DNA from 4 places in the Paenibacillus sp. JDR-2 genome. Region 2 is predicted to be linked to each of the others. Evidence: riboswitches for the same ligand, from Rfam matches in the RefSeq annotation. Region 2 holds a riboswitch; each other region holds the start of a gene.
What was found. Region 2 has a riboswitch for cyclic di-AMP ahead of PJDR2_RS00630 (C40 family peptidase). Riboswitches for the same ligand answer to the same signal wherever they lie in the genome.
Positions count from the first base shown of each region.

Region 1: another riboswitch for cyclic di-AMP. It lies ahead of PJDR2_RS30120 (hypothetical protein); the one in region 2 lies ahead of PJDR2_RS00630 (C40 family peptidase).
Region 3: another riboswitch for cyclic di-AMP. It lies ahead of PJDR2_RS27105 (hypothetical protein); the one in region 2 lies ahead of PJDR2_RS00630 (C40 family peptidase).
Region 4: another riboswitch for cyclic di-AMP. It lies ahead of PJDR2_RS24205 (TrkH family potassium uptake protein); the one in region 2 lies ahead of PJDR2_RS00630 (C40 family peptidase).

Region 1 covers NC_012914.1:6,856,409-6,862,232, forward strand. The annotation lists gene PJDR2_RS30100 (aldehyde dehydrogenase) at 1-1,014, opposite strand, end outside; gene PJDR2_RS30105 (lysoplasmalogenase) at 1,106-1,756, shown strand; gene rlmN (23S rRNA (adenine(2503)-C(2))-methyltransferase RlmN) at 1,785-2,855, opposite strand; cyclic di-AMP (ydaO/yuaA leader) riboswitch at 3,450-3,644, shown strand; cyclic di-AMP (ydaO/yuaA leader) riboswitch at 3,756-3,941, shown strand; gene PJDR2_RS30120 (hypothetical protein) at 4,063-4,482, shown strand; gene kdpF (K(+)-transporting ATPase subunit F) at 4,624-4,701, shown strand; gene kdpA (potassium-transporting ATPase subunit KdpA) at 4,729-5,824, shown strand, end outside.
Region 2 covers NC_012914.1:122,147-127,970, reverse strand. The annotation lists gene PJDR2_RS00640 (M1 family metallopeptidase) at 1-1,015, shown strand, start outside; gene PJDR2_RS00635 (hypothetical protein) at 1,110-1,931, shown strand; cyclic di-AMP (ydaO/yuaA leader) riboswitch at 2,242-2,398, shown strand; gene PJDR2_RS00630 (C40 family peptidase) at 2,404-2,871, shown strand; gene PJDR2_RS00625 (MFS transporter) at 2,986-4,221, opposite strand; gene PJDR2_RS00620 (GNAT family N-acetyltransferase) at 4,328-4,846, shown strand; gene PJDR2_RS00615 (EAL domain-containing protein) at 4,852-5,824, opposite strand, start outside.
Region 3 covers NC_012914.1:6,190,075-6,195,898, reverse strand. The annotation lists gene thiE (thiamine phosphate synthase) at 1-383, shown strand, start outside; gene thiS (sulfur carrier protein ThiS) at 367-564, shown strand; gene PJDR2_RS27125 (thiazole synthase) at 572-1,351, shown strand; gene thiO (glycine oxidase ThiO) at 1,386-2,492, shown strand; gene thiD (bifunctional hydroxymethylpyrimidine kinase/phosphomethylpyrimidine kinase) at 2,516-3,343, shown strand; gene PJDR2_RS27110 (hypothetical protein) at 3,411-3,761, shown strand; cyclic di-AMP (ydaO/yuaA leader) riboswitch at 3,858-3,996, shown strand; gene PJDR2_RS27105 (hypothetical protein) at 4,180-5,190, shown strand; gene PJDR2_RS27100 (alpha/beta hydrolase) at 5,258-5,824, shown strand, end outside.
Region 4 covers NC_012914.1:5,531,475-5,537,298, forward strand. The annotation lists gene PJDR2_RS24195 (LysR family transcriptional regulator) at 1-663, shown strand, start outside; gene PJDR2_RS24200 (potassium channel family protein) at 1,011-1,673, opposite strand; gene PJDR2_RS24205 (TrkH family potassium uptake protein) at 1,691-3,031, opposite strand; cyclic di-AMP (ydaO/yuaA leader) riboswitch at 3,102-3,263, opposite strand; gene PJDR2_RS24210 (CPBP family intramembrane glutamic endopeptidase) at 3,514-5,106, shown strand; gene PJDR2_RS24215 (hypothetical protein) at 5,273-5,755, shown strand.

The DNA of each region.
Region 1 (5,824 bases), 450 kb from region 2:
GCCAAAAATCTCCTCCTGCATGACCGGCATATTCCAGTCCACGCGGGTTAATACGGTAGGCTCGATCCGGAGCGCCATTTCGTCAGCCCCTCCGCCCATGACAGCCTCCCCTTCGCGAAGAAAGCCTGCAAGCCGCCGGAAGTGCCGCTCCGAAATGATTTTGCCGTAATCCTTATGCTCAAGCGGATTCTGGCCATAGAACTTCGTTACCGACTTGCGGAGCTGCTGCAGGAACTCCTCCAGAACGCTGTGATGCACGAGTACGTAATCGGGCGCGATGCAGGTCTGCCCGGCGTTGATAAATTTGCCGAAGGCAAGACGTCTTGCAGCCAGCTTGAGATTGGCATCATGGTGCACGATAGCCGGGCTTTTACCCCCAAGCTCCAGCGTAACCGGCGTCAAATGCTTGGCTGCCGCCGCCATAACCAACTTGCCGACATTAACGCTGCCCGTGAAGAAAATCTTATCGAACGGCAGGTCCAGCAGCTCTTGGCTTACCTCAACTCCGCCTTCCATAACGGCTATGTAAGAGGGATCAAACGTATCCTGAACAAGCGAAGACATGACCTCCGACACCGCCGGCGATAGTTCCGACGGCTTAAGGACTGCGGTATTGCCCGCCGCTATAGCTCCGACAAGCGGCGCCATTGCGAGCTGGAACGGATAGTTCCACGGAGCGATAATAAGCGCGGTGCCAAGCGGTTCCGGCATGATGTACCCTTTACTGCCCATATGGGTAAGCGCCGTTTTGACCTTGGCGGGCTTCATCCACCGCTTCAACCGCTTTTGCGCAAAAGAGATTTCCTTCAGGACAAGTCCAATCTCGAGCATATAGGACTCCTGCTCGCTCCGGTTCAGGTCGAGCCGAAGCGCCTGCATAATAGCATCCTCGCGTTCCGTAATGGCCTGGCGCAGCTTGGCCAGCTGAGCCTGCCTGAATTCGAGACTCCGGGTTGCCCCGGTCCCGTAATAATGCCGCTGCTTCTCCAGCAATTGAGATCCGTATCCGTTCATGTCATACCCCGCCTTTTCGTTATAAATCCAGACTTAAAAAATGAAATTCTATGCTATAGTTAGGAAAAAGGAGCGATGCCGATTGAATAAAATGCTGCCTGCCCTTATTCTGCTCACAGGCTTGCTTTACATTTTTATCATTCCTGCTGAACCGCATGCCGTCAAGCTAATTTTCAAAGCGATTCCGATGCTGTTGATTATCGCTTATGCTTACATGCAGTCCGCGCAAAATGGTAAGCGGTTTCAATGGATCCTGCTAACCGGTCTTGTTTTCAGCGTTGTTGGCGATGTCACCCTGGGTAACTTTGTCGTAGGGCTCTCCGCCTTTTTAATCGGCCATTTGTTTTATTTAAGCGGATTTTTCGGGCAGTGGAGGTATTCCTTCTGGCGGCTCGTTACCATCGTTCCAATCGGTGCGTACGCCGTTTATATGGGCTACGAGCTGCTCGATGCGCTTACGAAATCGGGAGACGATGCTCTGAAAATCCCCGTTCTTGTCTATTTAACGGCCATTTCGCTGATGGGCTGGTCGGCCATCATGTCCGGCAACGCATGGGCGGTTGCGGGCGCCCTGCTCTTTATGGCTTCCGACTCTATTCTCGCCTGGAATAAGTTTATTTCGGATATTGCGGGGTCAGACGTGCTTATTATGACGACTTATTATGCCGCGCAATTCTGCATAGCAACCTGCATCGGCTACCGGGGCCGCAGCGCTCCCAAGCAAAAAGCCATGATCCTCTGATCATGGCTTTGATTATGCCGCCAGGTTGTTAGCCGGCTTTTTCCTTGTTCATCTGCTTGCTGCGCAGCTGGCCGCAAGCCGCGTCGATGTCGGCGCCATGCTCGAGGCGGACGCTGACGCTGACGTCTTGCTTTTTCAGCGTATCGTAGAAGCCCTTGATGGAGTCGTTCTCGCTGCGCTGGTATTGGCTATGCTCGTCAACCGGGTTGTAAGGAATCAGGTTCACGTTCACGAGGGAGCGGCGGCGGTCGCCCACCAGCTCGGCAAGCTCAAGCGCATGCTCCGGCTGGTCGTTGACGTCCTTGAGCAAAATATACTCCAGCGTAATACGGCGGTTCGTCCGTTCCAGATAGTAATCGATCGCATCCATCAGCTTCTCGATTGGAATCGCGCGGTTGATCTTCATAATCCGCGTCCGCAGCTCATTATTAGGCGCATGCAGAGATACGGCGAGATTAACCCCTTGATCCTTGTCGGCAAACTCTCTGATTTTGTCCGCGAGGCCGCTTGTCGATACCGTAATATGGCGTGGTCCGATAGCCAGACCTTTATGATCCTTCACCGTTGTAAGGAAGTCGTTCAGGTGAATAAAGTTATCGAACGGCTCGCCGATACCCATGACAACGATATGGCTAACCTTCTCGCCTTGGCCGGATTCGTCGAGATGAAGCTGAATCTTCATAATCTGCTCGACAATCTCGCCGCTTGTCAGATCCCTGCTCTTCTTGAGCAGGCCGCTCGCGCAGAAGCTGCAGCCGATGTTGCAGCCGACCTGCGTGGTTACGCAGACCGACAAGCCGAACTTATGGCGCATCATCACCGTCTCGATCAGGTTGCCGTCATCCAGCTTGAGCAGCAGCTTGACGGTGCCGTCCTTCGACACTTGCTTCGTATGCTCGACCAGCGTCTGGATCGCATAGTTCTCCTCCAGCAGCTTCACGCAGTCCGGATGAACATCCGTCATATCCGCAAAGCTCGTAACCCGCTTCCGGTACAAGTATTCCCACACCTGAGTCGCCCGGAACTTTTTATGCCCGCGCTCGCCCAGCCATGCCGTTAATTGATCTAATGTAAATCCATATATGGATGCTGTACTCATCGTTTTTCCTCTTTTCGTGAAACGCGGCCAAAACCGCATACTGTTCCTATTGTCCCAAAATTAGCGCATGAAAACAAGGGGCTTTCATTGCTCGCACTTAACCCGCGCGCTTATTTTACTGCTCCAACTTCCTGCCGGCAAGCGCGCTTGCCGTAATTGCCCAATACGCTGTAAGACGTTTTTTCCGTCTTATTCGGCCCTACTCTGCCCTCGGCTGCATGCCCAACCCGCTGTAAGACGGTTTTTCCGTCTTATTCGGCTCTACTCGGCCCTTGGCTGCATGCTCAACCCGCTGTAAGACGATTTTTCCGTCTTATTCGGCCCTACTCGGCCCTTGGCTGCATGCCCAACACGCTGTAAGACGGTTTTTCCGTCTTATTTGGCGCCCCCGGACAACCCAATTTAGGCTTGCCATAAACCTAACTTTCACGCCGAATTGCCGCATTCGAGAGATATAGAGCGTAACAAAGAGTATGATAGAGCTCCCTTCAATTGTAAACGCTCTAACCAAACTCCTTGTCAGAATTAGACAATATGCCGCCTCCACGGTTCATTTACAACTTCGGCCGTCAGGCGTAATATACGATTCAGCAAATGTAACAATCGCTGAGTTTCCGTCAAGGGAAACGGGGGAACCAATCGATAAGCGGCATTGCAACGGTGTGAGAGCCGGCGCGGCATGCTTATCCGGGGTGAATCCGGGAAAAGGCTGCGCGCGGCCGGACCCGGTAGGGCGACTCTCACCGTCCGAATCCGTCAGCTAACCTCGTAAGCGATGAAAATGCACTGCCCATTAGGCGAGGGCATTTTCCAAGTAGAGAGGATGATGTGATCTTGTGACCTTCCAAGGCCGCGGGGAACTTTCCTCTGCGGCTTTTTCTTATGCCCATTTTTAATCAACTGTCTTTATCGCTTAATCCCTTTTACGGGGGAACGGGGGAACCAATCGGACAGCCGGCTGTTAAGCGCAGCCAGCCAATCCACGGGGTGAATCGCCGGCTCAGCTCCATCTGAGCATGTCGGCGTAGGGCGACTCTTACGCCCGAATCCGTCAGCTAACTTCGTCAGCGTACCAAGAGAGGCAACGATGATCGTGAATATAGGCGCGGTTTTTTTTCTGCTGCGCTTATAAGCCGCGTGAAGAGTCCCTCTTCCGCGGCTTTTTTGTTTGTCGTTGATTCCTCTAACGAAAAGAGGAGCGTAAACCATGGACGATTATATACTCGTCTCCGCACCTAACGTGCAGGGCGAGGATTTTATTAAACAGCTGCTGCACCGGCATATCCCATTCGCAGCCATCGTGAACAACAAGACCGAGTATGAGCGGATGCTGGAGCTTGGCGTGTCAACGATTATCGTCATTAATACAACGGATGAAGGCACCTGGCGTGTCCCTGAGCTGCCGGTGGGACGGATCTTTTTATTCGAGAGAAGCCTGAATCTATGCTGTCGTTACATCCAGATCTGCCGCAGCTGGACATCCAAATCGATTTGCGTCGTTACGGACAGCGCGAATCCACGCCTGATCTACAAAGGGATGGGCGCCAATTATGTGATTCACTCCAGCCATGCGGATACTTCATTTCTAATCATAAACGATCTCATGGCAAGCCAAGATAATAGGTAAGGGTCGAAGTTATTCGCAATTCTTTTAGGAGGAATTTGCTATGCAGGATATCTATATGGTGCTGCTTCTCGCAGCGATATTTTTACTCTTCGCCGGCTTTATGCAGTGGTGCGACCTGGCTACACAAGAGGAGGATAAGCGATGATCGTCACGTTGGTGCTTGCCTTGTTTCTCTTTCTTTATTTAGTTTACGCCTTGATAAATCCGGAGAAGTTCTAAACCCTAATCGATCGCTGGGAGGCCGCAATGGATATTTTACAGCTCATCATCGTGGTTGGCGTGCTTATTCTGCTCGTCAAACCGCTCGGAACGTATGTATATCACGTGTACTCGGATCAACCGAACCGGACCGACCGCCTATTTGGCGGCATCGAACGGTTCATTTATAAAGTGATAGGACTGAAATCGCGCGAGGGCATGACCTGGAAAAAGTACGCGCTAAGCTTTCTGCTTACGAATATCGTGCTTGTCGCGCTCAGTTATCTAATTCTGCGTCTGCAAGGCAGCCTTTCGGGCAACCCCAACGGCATTGGCGCTATGGAAGAGACGCTGTCGTTCAATACCGTTATCAGCTTTATTACGAATACGAACCTGCAGCACTACAGCGGCGAGACCGGGCTGTCCTATTTTTCGCAGATGGCCGTCATCATGATGATGATGTTCACCTCGGCGGCTACCGGCTTCTCGGTTGCGATTGCTTTTATTCGCGGCTTAACGAGCAGGGGCAGCACAATCGGCAACTTCTTCAGCGATTTCGTGAAATCCCATACGCGGATTTTCCTGCCGCTCGCAACGCTTATTACGCTGGTTCTTGTGGCTCTTCACGTACCGCAGACGCTGCAGCCTAACGTAACGGCAACAACGCTGGAAGGGGCAGCGCAAAGCATCGCCATCGGCCCGGTTGCGTCGCTTGAATCGATTAAACATTTAGGAACCAACGGCGGCGGTTTCTTTGGCGTCAACTCGGCGCATCCGTTCGAGAATCCAAACCCGCTCACGAATGTGATCGAGATTCTGTCCATGTGGGCGCTGCCTGCCAGTCTTCCTTATGTATACGGCCGCTTTGCCGGTAACCGCAAGCAAGGCTGGGTTGTGTTTGGCGCCATGATGTCGCTGTTCCTGGTTTTCCTTGCGACGGTCTACACAGCTGAGCTGCATGGCAATCCGGTAATGAACAACCTTGGCGTAGACGCCTCGCAAGGCAGCATGGAGGGCAAGGAAGTCCGGTTTGGCATTGCCCAATCCTCCCTCTTTACGGCGGTGACTACGGCGGCTACTACCGGCTCAGTCAACAATATGCATGACACGCTGACCCCGATCGGCGGTCTTGTCCCGCTGGCGG
Region 2 (5,824 bases):
TCTGGATCCTGCGCATGAGGATTTGAAGGACCGGTATATGCATGCCGCCAAATCCGCGCTCTCCAAATACGGGCAATGGTACGGCGAGTACCCGTATTCAACCTTATCGGTTGTTGTGCCTCCCAAGGGAGCCAACGGCTCCGGAGGAATGGAATATCCGACACTTGTTACGGCCTTCGCCGCAGAGACGGACAATCCGGGCTACAGTCTCGAGAGGACCGTCGTGCATGAGGTCGGGCATCAATACTGGTACGGCATGGTAGCTTCGAATGAGTTCGAGGAAGCCTGGCTCGACGAAGGCTTCACCTCCTATGCAGAAGATAAAGTCATGGCCAGCGAATACGGCATCGAAGCCAACCTGCCGCTGGAAGCGAGCTATATGACGGATCCCGCTCCGCTGAAGCAGCCATCCTGGGCTTACCCAAGCAATAACGTCTATGCCGAGAATGTGTACATGCGGGCGAAGCTCGTACTGATTGGCATCGAGAAGCAGGTCGGCGAGAAAATGATGCAGAAGATTATGCGCACCTACTTCCAGAAATATAAGTTCAAGCATCCGACCACCACCGACTTCCAGCGCGTTGTAGAGCAGGTAACCAAACAGAAGTGGAACAATTACTTCGACCAATATGTCTACGGCAATCAGATGGCGGACGTATCCGTGGAGTCCATTAATGTCCATCCCGTCGAGCAGGATGGAACGCGGATGTATGAATCGGTTGTCTCTCTTCAGCGCAACGGCGGCTATAACGGTCCGGTTCCGGTTGTCCTGAAGTTCAAGGACGGCACCATTGTTCCAAAGTCCTGGGATCCGACAGAGGCTCAAGTTCAGTACAAGGTTGTCCTTAGCTCTCCGCTCGAATGGGTTGCCGTCGATCCGCAGCATACAAACGTTCTCGACAATAAGCATATCAACGACTATATGAAGGCCGACTTATCTGAGGTCACGCGTACCCGTTGGAGTCTTGGCACTTCTAATGTCATTCAGGGCCTGCTCGGATTATTGGGCTGGTGAACTATGCTTTCGAAGTAAGAATTGCTTCGCAATTCTTTAGGTCCATGCTTTCGAAGTAAGAATTGCTTCGCAATTCTTTTTAGGAGGATAAACCATGAAAAATCATATGAGACAAGGCTGGCGGCTTACGATCAAGCACTTTTATATCGTTATCCTGCTATTCCTGTACCAGCTGCTATGGGGATTCTTCCTGTACCGGTTTATCGATTCGGTTGTAGCGCCTCTGCTGCGCCGGTTCCCGGATCATTCCCCGTCCAAAGCAGCCGTCCAGCTATTTTTGAGCGAAGCGCAGTTCCAGATTATGAAGACGGATTTGCTTACTCCGTACCTGTGGCTGCTTGGCGGCTTGTTCGCCGCAAGAATGCTGCTCTCTCCGTTATTTAACGCGGGACTGCTCTACTCCCTGCAGCATGCGACCGATACAGGAGGAACGCAGTTCCTTCAAGGTATCCGCCGGGCATGGAAGCCGGTTACCTTGCTCTACTGGATCGAGACGATTCTTGCTCTCGCTCCCGCTTGGTGGCTGCTGCCCAAGGGACTTGAAGCCCTCCTTCACAGCCGTTCGATTGGGGACTTGCTGCAGCAGACGCTTCCCGCCGCGGGAGGCTGGCTGTTATGGGGCATCCTGCTCCATCTGCTGTTCCTGGCCATGCAGCTTGGGGCGACCAGCGGCAAAACCGGCGGCATTGTCCAATCTCTTGGCACAGCTGTTAAGCATCTTCTGCCGTTTGCCGGATTATCGCTTCTCATGTGGGCGATCGGATCGGGAGTCGGATTGTTCGTCAGCGGCTTTTCCCTGGTATGGGCCGGCTTTATCGCTCTTCTTGTCCACCAAGGCTATCATCTTGTCCGTACCCTAATGAAAGTATGGACTCTAGCCTCCCAATACGACATTTTAAGATCAAAGGAAGTTTAAAATTTTCTCATAATTATAGAAGCAGCCCGCCCTGCGACCTAGTCGCAGCGCGGGTTTTTCGCGTTTTTTCGGGCTCGCATGTCCGCCATTCTCCAAATAAATCAACATATCGGCTAGCAAAACCACATAGTAAAGAGTTAGTAAATCTTTATAGTGCTTCTCTGCTAGTCTGCGCGCCCTACATGAAGACTACTAACCGCAGGATACAAGCTTTTCCGCTTTCATTAGTCAAAAGGTTGCATGAGAATTATTAGAAATTGCCGTATAGAGGAGGAGATAAACGAAAATTACCGAATAGTTACCAAGTACATAAAACAAACTGCCTAATTCCTTGTACTGGAAACGGGGGAACCACCCCTGGGTGAATTGACTTCGACGTCCGAATGATTGTATCGGCGCCCGAGAAGTCATAGGGATCCTTCAACCGAACCCCACAGCTAACCTCGTCGGCATTGGAAGGAGCTTTACCGCTTTGAAAAAGGTTACAGCACTACTCCTTGGACTTGCGCTAATGCTAGCTTTTCAGGCTGGAAGCGTTTTCGCAGACTCCAAAATGGACGGCATTGTCAGCAACTTGATTGGCACGCCGTACGTTGCAGGTGGAACATCCACGAAAGGATTCGACTGCTCCGGATTTACTTCTTATGTTTTCGACAAAATGGGCATCGATCTTCCTCGTACTTCCACTTCGCAATCTGAAACAGGTAAGAAGATCGCAAAAAGCGATCTAGTGGCCGGAGATCTCGTGTTCTTCAACACGAACGGTCGTGGTGTATCTCATGTCGGCATTTATGTAGGGGATGGCAAGTTTGCTCATGCATCGTCCAGCAAGGGCGTTACGATAAGCAACCTTAGTGACTCTTATTATGTCAACCGGTATGTGACTGCTCGACGTGTCATGGACCCTAGCACTTTTGATAAATATGCCGACGAACAATAGAATCAAGCAGCCGCTTCAACCGAGGCGGATTGACAGGATTCCTACAATAAAGCCGCATGCAGCTTGTCCTACCGGACAAACCGCATGCGGCTTTATTGTTTCCTGCTACTCTATTCAGGCAGCTGCCGCCTGCTGCTTCCGGCCGAGCGCCAGCATCGCAAGCAATACGACAAACATTGCAATAAGAAAAGCCCCAAGAATCCAGACCGTTCGGTCCGCGCCATAGTTGTCCATCATCCATCCCGTTAATTTCGGGAAGATCGCCCCGCCTACGCCTCCGCAAGCGACAAGCAGACTGGTTGTCCGCTCCGTCATCCCCGGAATAAGTCCGTTTGCGAATACAAGAGCAATCCCGAACACGCCGGAGAAGAACAATCCGCTTAGTCCGACTAGGACCATCATTCCGCTTAACTGCCCGACAGCCCCCATCGCAAGAATAACGACGCAAGCTCCGGCAATCGCAACAAACAGATAGCGGATGTATCCGACACGATCCGCCAGCCGTCCGGCGAACAGACGCCCAAGGATCATCGTGCCCCAGAACAAGCTAAGCGAGGAAGGAGCATTCGCCTCCGACATACCGGAGCGTTCAATCATAATGGAAGGCAGATAATTGGAGAAGCTCATTTCCACGCCAACATAAATGACGAAAAATAACGCCGACAGCAGCAGGAACGGAATCGCGGCTCTCTTATATCCGAACCATCCTTTTGGACGCGGATCGCCAGCTTCCCGCTCCACCGCCGCCTTCTTCCCTCTGGCATGAAAACCAACTCTGGCATGAAAACCAATCTTGTCATCGATTGGCCCAAACGATATCGTCATCCATAAGATAAAGGTAATGCCGGCAAGCGCCGAGAGTATCGGGAAGGATAATTGCCATACATCGTATCGGATCAATATGCTCGCCATCGTTGGCATCAGGAAAGCGCCGATTCCAAAGAACGTCTCCAGCTTGGTCATCGCGTTAGCCTTGCCGTTCTCTTCCGCCAGATCAATAACCATGGCTCCAATGACGGATTCCGTCATTCCAAAGCCAAAGCCGGCAAACAAGGCGATAAACAGCATCAGCCCCCAGGAGTGGGGAGTAAGGCTGTAAGCCGCTTCCCCAAGCGTCAGGAGACCAAGCGAGAGAAGCACTCCCCCTCTTTTGCCCAGCTTGGACGTAATAAATGGGGACAGCAATACGCCCACCAAGAAACCGAAGAACTGATTCATCATCCACTGCCCGCCGTCGTCATACGACAAACCGTATTTATCGAGCATCTGCTCCATTACCGATCCGCCCACAACATGAGCTAATCCAATTACGAGATAAGACAAACAGCCAAGCGCTATTAATTTCCGCATCGTAAAAGTTCTCCTTCGTTGTCCTTCGCCAAATCCTCATGAAGTCGATTACCGAAATGTTATAATGGAAAGAAACTTATAGATTCTTATTAATGAGGGTAGATCCATGACTAATTTTACTGATGAGGTACATTATAAACCATCTCTGGAGGACATGACTATCCAGCCGCTGGAAATTGATCATGCCCGGCAAATCTGCGGATGGCAATATGAATTCCCCTACGATCTTTACCATTGGCCGTCGTGGGATACGATGCAAAAGGACGAGATCGAATTTGGCGACCCCGTCCTGCGACGCATGCAATATGCGGCTGTCGTGAATCGCAATCAGGAACTGATCGGTTTTGCCCAATTCTTCCCCATTGTTGGCGTTATCCGCCTCGGTCTCGGCCTTCATCCCGCTTTATGCGGCAAAGGTATCGGCCCCGACTTTCTACGGCTGTTGGTTCGTGAAGCCCTTCGCCGGGCACCTCAGAACAGCATCGATCTGGAGGTGCTGACGTGGAATACGCGTGCCATTCGCGCTTATGAACGTGCCGGCTTTGCCATTGAAGATACCTATGTACGGCCAACGCAACAAGGGTCGGCGGAGTTCCATTGTATGGTGTACCAGTCTACTCTTTAATATCCCTATAACCGGTAGTAATCAGGCTCGGGATCCTTCATATCAACGAACAGAATAACGCCGGGTTTCACCAGGACCGATACCGTCCGGATCCACGCTCTGGAATCCAGGTCGGTATAGGCGCGGGAAACCATGGAGCGGCGGTTCTCGTTTAATTGAACCACATTCGGAACAAAATACGGTCGCCAGCTCCAGTTAGCCCCGCAGTATTCGTCCTCCCGCCGCCAGCTGCCGTCTTCTCTTCTCGAATAGTTGGAAGAGATCTGAATACCGTCTTCACGGCAAAGATAGACGCGGATGCTGTTGTTCTCCAATTCCTGCAGCAGCCGGACGATCCATTCATTATCCTCTTCCTCCAGCTCCTCCAGATGACCAATCCGATCGATCTTGCCGGACAGCCTGTCCGACAAATAGCGCCAGTAGTTTTCCGAATAGAGCTGCAGCTGCCGGTGATCCTCCAGTTCTTCTTCCAAAAGGACAGAAAAACGGGACGATTCGCCGAAATCCGGCTCGGCCTTCGCGAATAGAAAGCCCTGTACGTACCGGACCCCAGCCTGGATCGCTCTCGCTAAATCCAGCTTGGTCTCCACGCCCTCGGCAAGCAGCGAAGCCCCAAGCTGGTCAGCCAGCGCGGAGAGGGAACGGAGCGTGCCAAGATAGCCGCCATGACTCGCACTCCGTTTCAGCACGTGAATGTCGATTTTCAGAATGTTCGGCTGAATCAAAGCAATTCGGTCCATACCGCTAAAGCCGCTGCCAACATCGTCAATTGCAATCAGACAGCCCTTGGAGCGGTACAAATCGATAATTTCCCGCAGCTCCTCAAACTCGCCATTAAAGCTTTCTTCCGTAATCTCTATCACTACTCTGCGGGGATCAATCTGATATTTGTCCAGCAGAGATAAGGTATACAGCTCCCCCGACTGCACGCCCCGGTGCATCCAGTTCGGCTTTAAATTAATAAACAGCATCGGAGGC
Region 3 (5,824 bases), 1.1 Mb from region 2:
ACGTTTCGCTCACGGAAGCAAGACAACGCGTCGGAGATAAAATCATCGGCATTTCCACGCATGCGATTGAAGAAGCATTGCTTGCCGAAGAGCAAGGCGCCGACTATATCGGCGTTGGGCCGGTATTCCCGACGAAGACGAAGGTGGATGTCGTTGATCCGGTAACGGTGGCATACGTCCGGCAGGTAGCGGAAAAGGTTAATATTCCTTTTGTCGCGATTGGCGGAATTAAGCTGGGCAACGTGGATGAAGTACTTGCGGCGGGAGCAACAAGAATTTGCGCGGTGAGCGAGATTGTCGGAAGCTCCGATGTCGCGGGCACCTGCCAGGCGTTCCTCCGCAAGCTGGAAGGAGCGGGAGAGTCGCATGCTGCTGATCGTTAATGGCGAGTCCCAAGAGCTGGATGCCCGCACGATCGGGGATGTCATTCTTCATTTTGGGCTGGAAGGGCGTCCGGTGGTCGTTGAAGCGGATGGCGAGATTATTGCGAAGGAACAGTGGCCGGAGACGGAAGTAAGGCCGCAGATGAAAATAGAGCTGGTTCATTTTGTAGGGGGAGGCTGAGCGTAGGATGAAAAAGGATGTATGGCATATCGGGGGACATGAGCTCACCTCGCGGTTTTTTATCGGGACGGGATTATTCCCGAGCCCTTACGTGCAGAAGGAAGCGATCCGGGAATCGGGAGCGGAGGTGCTGACCTTTGCCATTCGCCGGATTAACCTCGCTTCAACCGAGGATGACTCGATTCTGCAGCATGTGGAAGGGGAAGGATTCCGATTCCTGCCGAATACGTCCGGCGCAAGCACGGCCGAAGAAGCCGTACGCATTGCCCGGTTGGCAAAGGCATCGGGACTCAGCGATTGGATTAAGGTCGAGATCAGCGCCAATGAGCGTACGCTGCTGCCCGATCCGCTGGAGACGCTGAAGGCAACGGAAATTCTCGTAAAGGAAGGCTTTACGGTCCTTCCTTACACTTCCGATGATCCGATCCTGTGCAAAAGGCTGGAGGAAGCGGGGGCGGCTGCCGTTATGCCGGGAGCGGCGCCTATCGGTACGGGGCTTGGTATTTTGAATCCGTATAATATCGGCCTGATCGCGGAGGAAGCGAAGGTGCCGATTATCGTGGACGCGGGCCTAGGCTCGGTCAGCGACGTGGCGCAGGCGATGGAGCTTGGCGTGTCGGGCGTTTTGATGAATACGCCGGTCGCCAAAGCGAAGGATCCGGTTGGCATGGCGCGGGCGATGAGGCTCGCGATTGAAGCGGGCCGTCTGTCGTATTTGTCCGGTCGGATCTCGAAGAAGCGTTACGCATCGGCAAGCAGCGGTCATGAGCAGTTTATTGTGAAATAACTGGCCGATTATTTAATAGAAAGCTGGTCTAACCATGGGAGAAACGATTGTCATTATGGGCGGAGGCGTAGTTGGGCTTTCCTGCGCTTTCGAGCTGCAGAAGCGCGGGCATCAGGTTATTGTCCTGGAGATTGGCCGCTGCGGCGGGCAGGCTTCCGGCGCTGCGGCCGGGATGCTCGCACCCTACTCGGAAAATGTAGAAGGGCCGGATGATTTCTTCCGTTTGTGCCGGGAAAGCCTGCGGCTGTATCCGTCCTGGCGCGACGAGGTCCGGCAGATATCCGGCCGTACGTTCGAATATACCGATTCGGGCAGCCTCTATATTGCCTATCACGAGGCGGACCGTCTGGCGCTGGAGGGGCGTCGCCTCTGGCAGAACGAGCACGGATCAAGCGGCATTGTGCTGGAAGGGGAAGAACTGTTCCGCCAAGAGCCGATGTTGTCCCACGAGGTGAAGGCCGCTCTCTACACGCCGGAGGAAAGCCATGTCTATGCGCCGGATTACGTGTTGGCGCTTGAGCAGGCATGCCGCCTGACCGGTGTTCGAATCTTCGAGCAGTTAGGTTCGGTAACCGTTGATAAGTGGCGCGAGGATGTCGTTGTTACCGCCCAGACGGGGTGGAGCTTTACCGGCGACCGGCTGGTCGTCTGCTCCGGCGCCTGGGCACGGGAGCTTGAGGATGTATTCGGCATCCGTATTCCGGTGTACCCGATCCGCGGTCAGATTTGCGCTTATGAAGCGGAAGTAAAGCCGGTGCAGCATATGGTGTTCTGCAATCAGGGTTATTTGGTTGCAAAAGAAAACGGCACGCTTGTATGCGGGGCTTCCGAGGATGTGGCGGGCTTTGACACAACCGTTACGGAGCGGGGAATCGAGCGGCTGCGCAAGTGGAACAAGCAGGCGTTCCCGTTTCTCGCCGGGCAGGAGCCGTTTCACCGCTGGGCAGGCCTGAGGCCTTCCACGCAGGATGGATTCCCATTGCTTGGACCGGTTCAGGAATCGGGCGGCCGCGTCATTATGGCGGCGGGCCATTACCGCAACGGTATTCTTCTCAGCCCGGTTACGGCACAGGTTGTGGCCGATTATATCGATAACGGCAGCAGGCTGCAGGCGTTTGCGCCGGAACGGTTTTCCTACTAAACGATAAACGGGGTGAAATAAAAATGGACGAATACATAAACGGCAATGTAGCCCGGGCTTTGACGATTGCCGGCTCGGACAGCGGCGGCGGAGCAGGCATTCAGGCGGATTTGAAAACGTTCCAGGAGCTTGGTGCCTACGGGATGTCCGCTCTGACGGCGATTACCGCGCAAAATACGCTTGGCGTGCAAGGCGTATTCCCGCTCGCCAAGGAAGCGGTAAAGGCGCAGATTCACTCCGTCGGCAGCGATATCGGCGTTGACGCTTTAAAGACCGGCATGCTGTTTAGTGCCGAGATTATCGAGGAAGTAGCCGAGGCGATTGCTTTCTTTGGCTGGAAGAAGGTTGTGGTAGACCCGGTTATGATCGCAAAAGGCGGCGCATCGCTCCTGCAGGTAGAGGCCGTCCGGGCTTTAAGCCGCAAGCTGCTGCCGCTCACGATGATTATTACGCCAAACATTCCGGAGGCCGAACACCTGACCGGGATGGCCATCCGCAACAAGAACGACAAGCTTGAGGCGGCGAAAAAGCTGTCCAGCCTCGGCGCCCGTTATGTCCTCATTAAAGGCGGGCATGAAGCAGGAGCTGATGCGGTGGATCTGTTATACGACGGCAGCGGCTATAGCGAGCTCTCCGGGAAACGAATCGTTACCGAGCGTACGCATGGCACCGGCTGCACCTATTCGGCTGCGCTCACCGCGGGTCTCGCTCAAGGGCTTGATATCGAAGAAGCCGTTCGCCAGGCAAAAGCCTATATTCAAGCCGCCATTGAAGACGGCATTATCGTCGGCAGCGGACATGGCCCAACGAATCATTGGGCATATCGCAAGAGAGGACTAGTCACTAAATAGTGGGACAAGATCCAGTCCTAATTCCGCGCTCCCCATCATACATATGATTAAGAGGAGCGTGAGTAAGGTGGAGGATAACAAAGTCAAGCGTTATTATCAGCTTAAGCAAAAGCAGAAGGAAATCGAGCAGGAATTATCCGAGCTGCGCGGTGAAATCGTGCAGCATTGCGCCGAGCTGGAGCTCTCCGAACTGGAGGTAGGCAGCTACAAGTTGAAGATTGTTTCCCAAGAGCGCAAGGAATTTGATGAGAGCAAGCTGTTTGCCGCTCTTCCCGATCCTGATGTATGGCGGCTGCTCTCGAAGCCCGATACCTCCAAAATCGCCGGTCTCATCAAGCTGAACGTTATTTCGGAAGAAACCATTAAGGATACGTTTTCGGTTAAGCACTTATTTCTTCTTCAAGTGGATAAGAAGTGACCGCAGAGATATAACATAACCCCGTCCAACCTTCCTTCGGAAATTGGGCGGGGATTTTTATTGATTAATTGTTGACAATATTAAGAATTGTGAGATAATTACAATAAGCTTAGTTCTCGGCGTTGCCGAGAAGCGGGGAAACCAATCTTTTGGGGCGAATCAGCCGGTTATCGGCTGTAGGGAACCATCTATCCCGAGTCCGTCAGCTAACCTCGTCAGCTTTGAGATGGGTCTTTTGCGAATAACATTGCAAACGATAGACCCTTGAAGGGTCTTTTTCTGTTTTAAAGGCCCAAAATGCACACAGACCATGATCATGCTCTGTGTTGCTGGGGTCTTTTTTTTTCATTTTTCGTGGAGGTGGGATGGACTTCCCGGCATAGGTGATGCTTTTAATAACCTTTTGGAGGGATGCGAGATGGTACAACCAATGGCCGATAACGGTAGATCGGCAGGTCTGTCGGAGGCGGAAAGAGAACGGCTTAAGAAGCATTTTCGCGTCAATGATTATTACTTAAACCTGATTGACTGGGATGATCCGAAGGATCCGATCCGCAAGCATCTGATTGCGGCCGCGGGGGAAGCGCCTCACGGGATCCAGGAGTTCACTTGGGAAGCTGCCGGCTGCAAGCATATTTATCAATCGATGGTTCTTCTCCCCGTGTCCCAGGCAGCGGAAGGAATTGCCTACATTGCCGAACATAATGAGATTCATAAGGTTGTGCTGACGGGAGATAGTCTGATGTTAGGTATTGCCAAGCTGACTAGTATTATCGAGCAGCTGCGGGATATCGAGCATATCGGCACGATTAGATTGGATTCCAGAATGCCCGTTCATAATCCAATGCGAATTTATGAGGACCATGCATTATTAAAGATGTTAAGTCAGTTCTCGAGTCCGGAGAAGCGGATCTATTTGATGACTACGATTAACCATCCGAGAGAATTAACGGCCGAAGCGAAGAAAGCCTTTAATGCCCTTCACCAGGCGGGAGTTGTCGTTCTTAATCAAACCCCTATTGTCAAGGGCGTTAATAATGATCCTCTTCTGTTAGGCAAGCTGATTGATCAGCTGTCCCAGGCTGGGGTTTCACCATATTCCTTTATCATTAACCGTCCTAATTCTTCTTATCCTGAGTCTAGCCTGTCTCTGCAAACGCAGTTCTCTATCGTTCAGCAAGCAAAAGAACTAACCGCGGAGCTAGGGAAGCGGATCAGGCTTTTGATGGCTCATGATTATGGCAAGGTTGAATTGTTGGATATAGAAGGCGGCAAAGCCTACGTGAAATATCATCACTATCAAGAAGAAGGAAAAGGCCGTTTTATCATGCTGGACTGTCCTCCTGAAGCATCGTGGCTGGAGGATCTGTCGGAGCATGATGATCATATGGTCTATCTGCCGTCCGGTCAGCCTGCAAAGAATAAATAAAGGATGTTCATAAGCCAAAGGAGAAGTAAGAAGGGATCGCATTTCACATCCCGGGAGGCTTCTGTTAATGAGAGTATACAGCCAGGAAATTGTGAACGCTCTGCAGGCTCAGCAGGAAGAAGCAAACTTGAACGGCACGCAGGTTATTGTAAAGGTTAATCCGGAAGAGACAAGGGCCGGTTATCTGGATCCCTACGAGCTTCAGCTTATTAGGAAATGGGCCGGGGAACAAAAGGTTGCCCCAGCCCAGCCTCCGTCGCCGGAGGAGCAGCTTCAGCTTATTCGAGATTCCATGGGATTTCCGAACCGTAATTTGAATACGGTGGAGATTTACACCGGTTATGAACGCGTAAAGCTTGGCGACAATGAGGTTGGCCTATGGCGGTATTACCCGCGCAAATCGATGCGGAAGCCTAACAAACCTTGTCTCATCTATATTCACGGCGGCGGCTGGATCGGCGGTACCGTGTTTGCGGTGGAGAACCCTTGCCGGCTGATCGCCGAGCTGGCCGATGCCGTTGTCTTTAATATTGACTATTCATTGGCTCCGGAGCATAAGTTCCCTAACGGGTTTAACGACTGCTTTAATGCCGTTCAATATATTTATGAGCATGCCGAGGACTACGGCATCGAC
Region 4 (5,824 bases), 1.8 Mb from region 2:
CTGCACCGCCGCTATATGGACTCCGTTGCTGAATTTACCGCCGCGGGACGAACCTCCATTACGATAGGGGCTAGCTTAACGACGCTTCAAACCACATTACCCGATTTCATCAAGACGCTAAACGCCAGTCATCCGGAATTCGATATCAAGGCCGTAACCGGCAAAACCCACGAGATTGTCACGCTTGTCCGTGACAATAAAGCGGATATTGCCATCGTCGCCTCCATGATTGAAGACTCCCAGCTTCATTGCGTGCCGCTGTTTGACGATCATCTGCTCCTCGTTATCCCGACCAGCGTAACCGTTACGCACGAGGAGCCTCTTTCAATAGAAGATTTAAACGGACTGCCGATGATCTTGTTCTCCAAAGGAACGTGGTACCGTAAGCTGACCGACGAAGTATTCGCCAAATACCAACTTCAGCCGGATGTCCGGATGGAGATCGACTCCTTCGAGGCTATCGTCCGTCTCCTTCATACCTGCCGCGCGGCAACCTTGCTCCCGCATTCCTATATGCGCAAACAATTATTAGCCGACAACGAGCTTGTCGTTGTCCCAATCCGTGAGCTGGAAGAGACCAAGCGAACAACTTGTCTTATCCACAACGATCCTTCCGATCTACATCCGGCGGTTCGGCGTTGGATTTCAGAGTTGGGTCAGTAGGGGTCGCTCTGTGTCTTTCGCTCTTGTGTCTTTCGCTCTTCTCGCTCCCGCAAGGGAGGACAGTGGTAGCGCTTTTTAGCGCTTCACTGTCCTTTATCATTCCCTCGCAGGGGGAATGGATGGGTGCGGCGCGATGCGGGAAAGGGGTATCTCTGGAGGAGCGCAGCGTTCGCCTTTGTCACTTCCTTTGCTACCCCTATGTAAACCCAATTCAAAGCAAAGGAATGACAACAGCGGCCGGAAGAGATACCCCGTCCCGCCGAGCCATCCCGCCCCATCCATTCCCCACCTCAGCAGCGAACAAACAAAAGGACAATGAACGCTAACCGCGCCCACTGTCCTTATCATCACCTGATTATGGTTTCTTCAAACTGTTCAATCTGGTCGTTTGTTCCGATCACGACCATAACGTCCTTTTCCGTCACCACATCTGTCGCCGTAGGAGCAATAATTATACCGGAAGGCTTGTTAATGGCTACGATGCTGCATCCGAATCGGGCACGCAAATTCATATCTTGAAGCGACTTGCCGTTCAGGCATTTGGGTACCGAAAGCTCGGCAATGGTATACTCCTTCGACAGTTCGATATAATCAAGCAGATTCGGGGAGACAAGCTGATGGGCAACCCGAATGCCCATATCCCGTTCCGGATAGATGACGCGGTCGACGCCAATTTTCTCCAGCACACGACCATGCAGCTCGCTCATTGCTTTCGCTACAACCCGCTTCACGCCCAAGTCCTTCAATAATATAGTCGTCAGTATGCTGGCCTGAATGTCATCGCCAATCGCCACGACTCCGCAGTCAAAATTACGAACGCCTAGTGATCGCAGCGTCTCTTCGTCCGTGCAATCCGCCGATACCGTATAGGTCAGCACATTGCTCATCTCCTGAACGGCTTCCTCATCCCGGTCGATCCCCAGCACCTCATAGCCCAGCTTAATGAGCTCTCTACCAAGACTAGAGCCAAACCGCCCCAAACCTACGATCACAAATTGATTGTTCTTCATTCTTGCTCCCTATTCCCCTATCCAATCGTAATTTTGCCTTCCGGATACCGGTACAGCTCTCTCTCTGTTTTTGGTCCAAGCGCGTAAGCAAGCGTCAGAGGACCAAGCCGGCCGGCGAACATCGTTAATGCAATGACCATTTTCCCAAAAAACGTCAACTCAGGCGTAATACCAATCGTGAGGCCAACGGTGCCAAACGCCGACGTTGTTTCGAATAAAATCTTCAGAAACTGCTGGTCTTCCGTAGTGGAGAGCAGCATCGTTACAAATATCACCAGCGTGAGCGACAGCATCGTAATCGTCAGCGCCTTGAAGATCCGGTCCTTCCCAAGCCTGTAATGGAAAAGAACGATATCGTCCCGCCCGCGGATCATCGCGATAACCGCCCCGACCATCGTGGTAAAGGTTGTTGTCTTGATTCCCCCGCCGGTCGAGCCTGGCGAAGCGCCGATAAACATCAGAATAACGGTAAAGAATACGGTCGCCTGCCGAAGCTGGGTATAATCCAGCGTATTGGCCCCTGCCGTTCTTGGCGTAACGGACTGGAAGAAGGCAGCCAGGATCTTTTCGCCCCAATGGAGGGATCCAAGCGTATTGCTGTTCGAAAACTCGAAAATAAAGATAACAAGGGCGCCAGCGGCAATCAGAATGCCTGTCGTCGATAAAACAACCTTACTGTGTAGCGAGAGCCGTTTGTTTTTCCGGAAATCCAGCAAATCGGCCATAACAACAAAGCCTAATCCGCCAAAAATAATTAGCAGCATTGACACGATATTAACAAGCGGGTCGCCTACATACATCGTTAAGCTGCGGAAATGGCCGAAGATATCAAAGCCCGCGTTATTAAAGAAGGATATCGAATGAAAGAGTCCAAACCATGCCGCTCTGCCAAACGGCATATCGAAGGCAAATCGAATGGCAAACAAAGCAGCGCCAACCAGCTCAATCGTTAAAGAGTAAAAGATAACCCTGCGGATTAATCGGACGATGCCCTCCATACTCGTCTGGTTCATCGCTTCCTGCAGAATCAGCCTCTCCTTAAGCGAGATCCTCTTGCGCAGCACAAGAGCAATCAGCGTTGACATGGTCATAAAGCCTAATCCGCCAATTTGAATCAGCGAGAGGATGACGATTTTGCCAAAGGTAGAGAAGTATGTACCCGTATCGACAACAACAAGGCCGGTCACGCAGGTTGCCGAGGTTGCCGTAAACAACGCATCAATAAAGGGCAGTCGCGAGCCGTCGCTTGAGGCGATGGGCATCGACAGCAGCACGGCCCCAATGACGATAATCATCGCAAACCCAAAGACAAGTATTCTTGGAGGCGACCATCTCAGAATATTGAAATATTTAGCCATTCTTCTCTCCTTTATAGGGGCCATTCAACATTTAGGCATAAAAAAAAGCACGGGAACTCCCATGCAAATGAGTCCTGTTCCACACAGCCTGCGAGGTTAGCTGACGGATTCGGGCCTGGAAAGGCAGCCCTATTCAAGCGGAATGCTCGAAATTCACCCCATGCTGGCGGATTGCTCCGGACAGCGGTTTGGTTCCCCCGTTTTCAAAAAAGAAATTCGGCTGATACGATTCGATTAATATGACGTAAACGATTATACGCCCAAACGACGGAAACGATCAAAATGAGCCTAAGCGATAATTAAGCTGAATTCGTTCAAAAACAGGCAATGTTATAAAGCAAATGGTCACTTGCTGGCTGCAAGTCCTTATTTCACCGCTTTCCGTTGGCATACTCTACTTTCGCCTGCATTGGATAAATCAGGTTAATAATGGTATTGTTACTGTAGCGAAGCATCGTCTGAATTCGAAATGGAGGTTTTGTATGATCCCTTCCATCGCTCCTCATGATTGGAAAAGGTTTCTCTGGGCTGCTGTTGCAGGCGCAATTATTTTCATCTTTACCCAGTTCGGCCCTGCAGCCGGGGACCAGCTGTTCTCAAGCTCAACACCTAAAGTGATTGCAAAAAGCGAAGCCGAGTCGACCGCGAAGAAGTTCGTCCAGGAACAATTCGGCAAAACAACCGTAGCCGCCCATACGATTTACCAGACCGACAGTCTGGCAAACGGTTATTTCTCTAAGGAAGAGCTGTTAGGAAAGTTCGAAGATAAATATGACGCCAAGTTTCCAACCGATACGTTCCAGGTCAATTTGGATCTGGAAGACGGTACAAAAGCTTATGTCTACGTCCATATGACAAACGGCAGTATTACAGGCTGGCATTGGCTTGGCGGTCAATCTGCCGGAAATGCTCAGGTTCAAACGTCAGCGAAGGCTTTTGCCGAAACAAAAGGGTTCCGGTCTGAAGAATTGGACAGCTTGTACATGAATGACCAAGGAGACGCTATTCTTCATCCAACCGGTTATACGCTTGGAGACGCTTCTCTTGAGCTTACTATCGGCGTCGGCCTTATTGATGATAAAGCTGTGATCACCAGGTACAAGCCAGCCTTCCAAGCTCCGGCAGATTACGTCTCTTATGTGGAAGGCCAGAAAAAAACGGGCAGCGCGCTGTCTGTTGTGAGTCTGGCGTACATGTGCTTCATCTCCCTTGTCTTATCGCTTATTTACGCGATTCTGTACAGGGGACACACGACCTTTAAACGCGGGATATTTATCAGCCTGGTGTTTATCGTGTTCTACATTTATAACAATCTCAATGTTCTCGACGGTATCATGGCAACCTTTGGCGAGCAGAGCCGTTCGGATGCCGAAATGAAAGCTACTGTTCTGATTACCGTTGTGCTGCTGATTCCGGTTGGGCTCGCCGTTTACTTCGCCCTTGTCGCCGGTGACGGAATGTGGCGCTCGCAAAAACGCCCCTTATGGCCGGGATTCCGCGAGCGCGGCTATGGCGATCATGTATGGCGCAGCGTTGGCCTCTCCTATCTCTTTGCAGCAATTATCCTTGGCGCGCAAGCGGTCATTATGGTCGCCATGAAGTTTCTTGCAGGCTCCTGGGCAACCAGCGATGCTACGCAATCTCCGTACAATACGGATATGCTGTGGCTTATGCCGATGATGGCCTGGTGCGCTGCAATCTCCGAAGAGGCCATATTCCGGTTGTTCGGCATTGCTCTATTCAAGAAATGGTTCAAGAATACGTTTATCGCTACGCTTATTCCAACGATCATGTGGGCGCTTGGTCATGTCGGTTATCCGATCTTCCCATTCTATACGCGTATCGTAGAGCTAGTTATTCTGGGAACGGTATTTTGTCTTATTTTCCTCCGCTATGGCTTTATTACAGCCGTGTTCACCCACGCGATCCTGGACAGCCTCATTATGAGCTTCGAGCTGGTCAGCGTTGGAGGAGGCGTTAATATTACCGCAGCCCTTATCTATTCTATTCTGCCTGTTATTGTCGCTTGGGTCATCAAATCCTGGCATAAACGGCGCACTATAGTACGGGCCTGAAAGGGCTCTTCATAAAAAAGGAATGTATCTCTTAGAAGATACATTCCTTTTTTTCGTACTAACGGCACCCCAAACAGCCCATTTAATAGAAACGGTCATTTTGTCCAAGAGAAATCCTGTCCACCTTAATATAATCTATTAAACCAACATATGGGGTGTGATAGGATTGATTGCAAGAATCAGCGGCTATGACCGCAAACAGAGCTCATGCAACAAAAGCTATGAGAAACAATCGTCATGCAAAAAGTCAAGCGGCCATCACAAATCGTCCGGGAAAAAGAACAAATCAGGCGGCAAGAAAAACGAATGCCGTGAACACAAGTCATCGTGCAAAAAATCGTACGGTTATTCACACAAATCAAATGGCAGCAAATGCGAGAACAAATCTTCGGGCTGCAGCGACAATTCGGCAATTCCTTACCACAAAGAAGAAGGCGGAAAAACCAATGCTGGATATGCTTACGGCATCCTTAGCAAGCTGTCGCTCGGACAAGTTATTCATCGCATAACGCTCGATAACGGCAAAGATCTGGACAAAGCGAAATGGGCAGGTTTTCAGAACGGGAATGCTACATTCTCGGCTGGCAGTTACAAAACAACCTACATCGTCTATGTACCGCTGAACAAAATTACAAGCATCGCCCTGTAAGAATTGGACAAGGGACCATTTCGCTTTTTTATCCACTCTCGTACAGGAACAAATCTATCATTCATCATA